One region of the Kitasatospora sp. NPDC015121 genome, then DNA from elsewhere that is predicted to be linked to it. Evidence: riboswitches for the same ligand, from Rfam matches in the RefSeq annotation. Region 1 holds a riboswitch; each other region holds the start of a gene.
What was found. Region 1 has a riboswitch for cobalamin ahead of ACZ3J7_RS38320 (acyl-CoA thioesterase). Riboswitches for the same ligand answer to the same signal wherever they lie in the genome.
Positions count from the first base shown of each region.

Region 1 (2,190 bases):
GTGCGGGTGGTGGAGATCGGCGGCCCGTGGTCACGCGAGCTGTGCGGCGGCACCCACGTCGACCACTCCTCCCAGATCGGGGTGCTCGCGCTGACCGCCGAGTCCTCCGTCGGCGCGGGGCTGCGCCGCGTCGAGGCGGCGGTCGGGCTGGAGGGCTTCGGCTACCTCGCGCGCGAACGCGACCTGGTGGCCCGTCTCGCCGAGCAGCTCCAGGCTCCGCGCGCCGAACTCCCCGACCGCATCGCCGCGTTGACCGCCCGGCTGAAGGCCGCCGACCAGCAGGCCGAACGCCTGCGGCAGCAGGCCCTGGAGCGGCGCGCCGCCGGGGCCGCGCCGACCGCGCAGGACGTCCGGGGCGTGCTGCTGGCCCGGCTGACGGAGAGCGGTGACCCCGGTGACGCCCGACTGCTGGCCCGGGCGGTGCGCGACCGCCTGCCCGCCGACCGGCCCGGGGTGGCGGCCGTCACCGGCAGCGGCCCCAAGGGCGGCCACCTGGTGGTCGCGGTCAACCGGACCGGCCGGGACGCCGGCCTGTCCGCGGCCGACCTGCTCCGGGAGGCGCTGGGCGGCCGGGGCGGCGGCAGCGCCGACACCGCACAGGGCGGCGGCCTGAACGAGGCCGAGACGGCCCGCGCGGGCGAGACCCTGGCCGCCGAGCTGGCCGCCCGTGCCTGAACCGGCCGCGGCAACGGGCGTCCTCGACCTGCTCGGAGCGGGACGTAGAGTGGCCGGTGCAGCTGGTTCGCCCCGCCCTCCCGGGCGGGTGCGTCGCAAGAGGGAACCCGGTGGGAATCCGGGACTGCCCCGCAGCGGTGAGCGGGAACGACAGCCGTCACAGGCACTGGGGCCCACGGGCCCCGGGAAGCGACGGCCGGTAGGTGGCCGCCCTCCTTCGAGGGCGGGTGGCCGTGCCCGCGAGTCCGAAGACCTGCCGCTGCCCGCGGACCGCGGTGGTCCGCGGCCCCACCGCGACCCCGAGGGCGGGCGACGGCGACGGCGGGCCGCCCGGCCCGGCCGCCTCGTCCGCGCGTTCGGGTCCGTGAACTCGCGAAGGAGAGTTCCGTGAAGCGCACCACCTGCTCCGGGGTGACGGCCCGATGACGACCTCACCCGTCCCCACCCGCACGCCGGCCGAGTCCGCCGTCACGCTCGCCCACATCATGAGCGAGCACGACACCAACCTCTACGGGACGGTGCACGGCGGCGTGGTGATGAAGCTCATCGACGACGCGGCCGCCGCGGCCGCGGGCCGCCACGCGGGCGTCCCGGCGGTCACCGCCTCCGTGGAGGGGATGTCCTTCCTCGCTCCCGTCCGGGCCGGTGACCTGCTCAGCGTCCACGCACGGGTCGAACGCGCCGGGCGCACCTCCATGCACGTCTCGGTCGCCGTGACCTCGGAACGCTGGAACCTCACCGGCCCGGTCGCCGACGTCGCCACGGCCCGGCTGGTCTTCGTCGCGATCGGCCCCGACGGCCGCCCGCATTCCGTCCCGGCACTGCTCCCTGACGGCCCGTAACACCCGTCCGGACAGATCCTGGCGGTGGTTTGTTCGCATTTGCCATACTCGGCGCACCAGGAACCGAAGGGGACTCAGTGGATCACCGAGTGGTGGCGGACCTTCCCGCCGGGGCGGAGCGGTCCGGGCCGGACGAGGAGCAGGTCAGCCGTCGGCTGCTGCGCGAGGGCGGCAGTCGGTGCACCGAGCCGCGGGTGCGTGTCCTGGAGGCCGTCCGCTCGCACGGCGGACACTTGACGGCAAGTCAGATCCACGCCCGGGCCACGGCGGGTGGGCGCCGCATCGACCTCTCCACCGTCTACCGGACGGTGGAGAGGCTGATGGGGCTGGGCCTGCTGCACTCCCTGCACGGGCCGAACGGCGAACTCACCTTCGGCATGGTGGGCGAGCCGCACCACCACACGGTGTGCACCGGCTGCGGCGCGGTCGGCGAGTTCCCGGTGGCGCTGCTGGACGACGGCCTGTCCGCGGCGGCGGCGCACACCGGGTTCCGGGTCGAGGCGCTGGTGCTCAGCGGCCGGTGCTCCGACTGCCCGGGCACCGGTTGACGCGACGTCCGACCTTGGCGGCGGCCCTCGCGGCCCAGCGCTGCTCGACGTTGCTGAACCGCCAGTAGGCCAGCGCGCACGCCCAGACCACGACGAACAGGCCGACGATGACGTAGCCGACGTTG
Region 1 covers NZ_JBVHEH010000049.1:27,384-29,573, reverse strand. The annotation lists partial or broken gene alaS (alanine--tRNA ligase) at 1-675, shown strand, start outside; cobalamin riboswitch at 721-950, shown strand; gene ACZ3J7_RS38320 (acyl-CoA thioesterase) at 1,098-1,517, shown strand; gene ACZ3J7_RS38315 (Fur family transcriptional regulator) at 1,610-2,065, shown strand; gene nicT (Nickel transporter NicT) at 2,028-2,190, opposite strand, start outside.

Region 2 (2,190 bases), on a different contig from region 1:
TCCAGTGGCCGGTGGTTTCGGCGCGCAGGTAGGCGGCGGGGGTGAGGCCGAGCCGGCGGGCGGCCCGGTCGGGGGTGAGGTCGCGGGCGACGCGGTGGTCGCGGAGGGTGGCGGGGGCGGCGCCCATCAGGTGGGCGGGCGGGCACCAGAGGGTGCGGGCGAGGGCGGTCAGCTGCTCCTCGGTGGGCGGCGGGACGCGGCCCTCCTCCCAGCCGAGGACGTGTCCGGGCAGCAGGCGCACGCCGTGCGCGGCCAGGCCGTCCGCGACCTGGTCGACCGTCAGGCCGAGGGCGGTGCGGTGGGCGCGGGCGGCGGCCGGGGAGAACGGCACCGGGGCGGGGACCGGCGGCTGTCTGCGTCGCATGCCTTCCGACGGTAGGGGCGGGGGCGGGGCGGGCCACAGGCGCGGATGGCACGAACCGGGGCGGCGCGGGGGGCCGGGCGGCTGGACGATGCGACGAGGCGGGCGGGAGGGGCGCGAGCGGCTGCGGTGGCCGTCAATTCGCCTTGTGCGCACGTGGGTTGGAGCGGGCGGGGGCGAAAGTCCGGGGTGGTGGCCGTGGTGGGTCGACGCTGTCCGGCCGGTCCGGGTGGACGCGCCGGGAGCGCTCCCGTGCGCTGTCCCCGGGTGCTGCGCGACGGCGTGCCGGCCGCGCCGCGGCCCGTGGTGCGCACGCCCTGAGCGCGGTGCGTCCCGAGCGGGGTTCCGAAGTCCGTCCTGAGCTGCGCCCTTGGCCGTGCCGACCCGGTCGGCGGGGTCTCGGCCGGGTGTGACCAAACCCTCCACCGCCTCGGTTGACTGCCGCGAAGCGGGCGTGGTGGGATCTTCGGGCCAAACGGAGGCAAGCAGAGGAAGCCGGTGCGAGTCCGGCGCGGTCCCGCCACTGTGACCGGTCACCCCGCGCGGGGGTGACCGGAAGTCAGGAGACTCTGGCCCCCGTTCCGTCGATCCAGGGCGCGGACCCTGAGTGAGGACACGACGCCATGCGGGCTGCCCCGTACCTGGTGGGCGCGGTCGCGGGATACCTCGCGGACGCCCGGCTCGGCGACCCCCGGCGCGGGCATCCGGTCGCCCTGTTCGGCGCCGCCGCGGCCCGGTTGGAGGGCCGGCTGTGGCGCGACCACCGCGGGGCCGGGGCGCTGCACGCGGCGCTCGCGGTCGGCGCGGTCGCGGGCGGTGCGGCGCTGGCCGGCCGGGTGGTGCGGCGTTCGCCGGTGGCGGCGGGGGTGCTGGCGGCCTCGGCGACGTTCACGGTGCTCGGCGGGACGTCGCTGACCCGGGAGGCGACCGCGATCGGGCGTTCGCTGGCGGCCGGTGACCTGCCGGCGGCCCGGGAGCGGCTGCCGCACCTGTGCGGGCGCGACCCGTCCGGCCTGGACGAGGGCCAGGTGGCGCGGGCGGTGGTCGAGTCGGTCGCCGAGAACACCGCCGACGCGGTGGTGAACGCCCTGGTGTGGGGCGGCGTCGCGGGGGTGCCGGGGCTGCTGGCGTTCCGGGCGGTCAACACGCTGGACGCGATGGTGGGGCACAAGTCGGCGCGCTACCGCCGTTTCGGCTGGGCGTCGGCCCGGCTGGACGACGTCGCGGGCTGGCCGGGGGCCCGGCTGACCGCGCTGCTGGCCGTCGCCGCGTCCGGCGCCCCGTCCCGGGCCTGGCGGGTCTGGCGGCGGGACGGCTCCGCGCACCCGAGCCCCAACGCGGGCCAGGCGGAGGCCGCGTTCGCGGGCGCGCTGGGCGTGCGGCTGGGCGGGACGCTGCGCTACGGCGAGCGGGTCGAGCACCGGCCGGTGCTGGGCGCCGGGCTGCCGCCGGTCGGCGCGGCCGACATCGAGCGGGCCTGCCGCCTGTCGCGGCGGGTCGGCGCGCTCGCGCTGCTGACGACGCTGGGCGCACGGGCGCTGGGCGGGCGGGCGCTGGGCGCGCGGGCGCGCGGGTGAACCCGCCTCGGCGTGGGCACGTGCGGCAACTGACTGTGACAACGCGGGATTTCGACGTGCTGCCTTCCGCCGCGCGCGGTTCCTCGCGCCCCTGTCGGGGCGCCTCGAAAGGAGTTCTCCGGTGAACGGCGCGCTGTTGGTGGCCGGTACGACCTCGGATGCCGGGAAGAGCGTGGTGACGGCGGGCATCTGCCGCTGGCTGGCCCGGCAGGGGGTGCGGGTGGCGCCGTTCAAGGCGCAGAACATGTCGTT
Region 2 covers NZ_JBVHEH010000011.1:210,382-212,571, reverse strand. The annotation lists gene ACZ3J7_RS18335 (XRE family transcriptional regulator) at 1-364, opposite strand, end outside; cobalamin riboswitch at 824-953, shown strand; gene ACZ3J7_RS18330 (cobalamin biosynthesis protein) at 985-1,938, shown strand; gene ACZ3J7_RS18325 (cobyric acid synthase) at 2,060-2,190, shown strand, end outside.
Region 2: another riboswitch for cobalamin. It lies ahead of ACZ3J7_RS18330 (cobalamin biosynthesis protein); the one in region 1 lies ahead of ACZ3J7_RS38320 (acyl-CoA thioesterase).

Region 3 (2,190 bases), on a different contig from region 1:
GCGGGGATGGTGCGCACGGCCTTGCCCGCCAGCTCGGCCTTGACGTACGCCTCGTCGAACTCGGCGCCCCACAGGTCCACCAGCTCCGGCACGTCCGCCGGGGAGAACAGCGACCAGTCGGCGTCGGCGTTGACCCGGCGCATGAACTCGTCCGGGATCCAGTGCGCCAGGTTCAGGTTGTGGGTGCGCCGGGCCTCCTCGCCGGTGTTGTCGCGGAGCTCCAGGAACTCCTCGATGTCGGCGTGCCAGGTCTCCAGGTACACGCAGGCCGCGCCCTTGCGCCGGCCGCCCTGGTTGACCGCCGCCACGGAGGAGTCCAGGGTGCGCAGGAACGGCACGATGCCGTTGGACTGGCCGTTGGTGCCGCGGATCAGCGAGCCGCGCGAGCGGATCCGCGAGTAGGACAGGCCGATGCCGCCCGCGTGCTTGGACAGCCGGGCGATCTGCGCGTACCGGTTGTAGATCGAGTCCAGGTTGTCCAGCGGCGAGTCCAGCAGGTAGCAGGAGGACATCTGCGGGTGCCGGGTGCCGGAGTTGAACAGCGTCGGCGAGCTGGTCAGGTACTCCAGGCGGCTCATCAGGGTGTACAGCTCGGCGACCTCGCGCACCGACTCCTCGGTCGTGCCGACCGCCAGGCCCGCCGCCACGCGGAGCAGGAAGTGCTGCGGGGTCTCGACCACCTTGCGGGTGATCGGGTGGCGCAGCAGGTAGCGGGACTGCACGGTGCGCAGGCCGAAGTACTCGAAGCGGTCGTCGGCCGCCTCGTCCACCAGCGAGTCGAACAGGTCGGCGTGCCGGGCCACGAACGCGGCGGTCGCGTCGCCGATCAGGCCCTCGGCGTGGCCCACGGCCACCGAGGAGGAGAACGAGGTGACCTGCTGGGTGGCGGCCTCGTCGCGGATCTCCAGCGCCAGCAGGCGGGCGGCCAGCTTCGAGTACTGCGGGTCCTCGGCGATCATCGACGCGGCGGCCTCCACGGCCAGCCCGCGCAGTTCGGCGAAGTCCGAACCGGCGTGGCGGCCGCGCAGCGCGGCGGCGGCGACGTGGCCGGGGTCCACCTGGGGGAGGTCGGTGCTGCGGTCGGTGAGCAGCCGCAGCAACGCCGCACCGGGGTCGGTGAAGGCGTCGGCGGATCCCTGGGACGGCAGGGTGACTGAGGCGGCGACGGTCAAGGCGCACTCTCTCCTGTGGCGGCGGCGGACGTGGCTCGGGTGTCCGGGACCGCACGCGGCCAGGGGAAGGCGGCACGAGGGAACGAGAACGCGTTCCGGCGCGCGAAAGACCCACCCCCGGTCCGCCCGCGAGACCGGACGGCAAAGCTGTGCTGCACAAGGCGTCTGCGGGGATGCCGTGTCGCACACCGTCTGCAGGTCCTCGGACTGCGCGGGCGTCGACTACAGCCCGCTCACCGTTGCGGGGCAGTCCCGGACTTCCACCGGGTTCCCCTGCGTCGACAGCGAGAGTGAGCATACATGTTGTGGTGGCTGGAACTGGAAGCACCAGATGTAGTGGCGCGTGTCGCGGTGGTGGCGTCGCGCGTAGACAACGAAAACGGCGCCGGCGCCGGCTCAGAACCGCGTCGCGTAGACCATCAGGTCGGTGCCGGGGGCCGGCGACCAGTCCCGCTCCGGGGCGCGGACGAAGCCCAGGGCGTGGTAGATCCGGTGTGCGGCGGTCATCCCCGGCCGGGTGGAGAACGCCATCCCGCCCAGTCCGAGTTCCCGGCTGCGGGCGATCGACGCCTCCACCAGCGCCCGGCCGACGCCCCGGCCGCGGGCCGCCGGGCCGACCGCGAGCATCCGGATCTCGCCCTCGTCGGGCCCGGCGACGTCCGCCCAGGGGGTGCCGCCGGGCGCGAAGGTCACGCAGCCGAGCACGGCTCCGGCGCCGTCGACGGCGACCAGGAGCTCGGCCTCCCGGTTCCGCCGGGCGGCGTCGCGCAGGCGCTCGACGTACGGGGAGTCGGGACGGGTGTGGCCGTCGCCGACGAAGGCCGTGACGGTGACCTCCCCGGCGGCGGCGAGGTCGTGGTCGAGGGCGCGGCGGACGAGCGGGGGCTGCATCCGGACAGTGTGCCGGACCGGCGGCGGCGCGGGTCGGCCAGGTCCGGGTCGAAGGGGTAGCCGGTCGGGCGGTGCACGGTGTCGCGGCCGGTCCGGCCGTGGCGGTCCAGGTCGCGGCCGACCAGGA
Region 3 covers NZ_JBVHEH010000014.1:35,751-37,940, reverse strand. The annotation lists gene ACZ3J7_RS21725 (ribonucleoside-diphosphate reductase subunit alpha) at 1-1,172, opposite strand, end outside; cobalamin riboswitch at 1,349-1,474, opposite strand; gene ACZ3J7_RS21720 (GNAT family N-acetyltransferase) at 1,569-2,063, opposite strand.
Region 3: another riboswitch for cobalamin. It lies ahead of ACZ3J7_RS21725 (ribonucleoside-diphosphate reductase subunit alpha); the one in region 1 lies ahead of ACZ3J7_RS38320 (acyl-CoA thioesterase).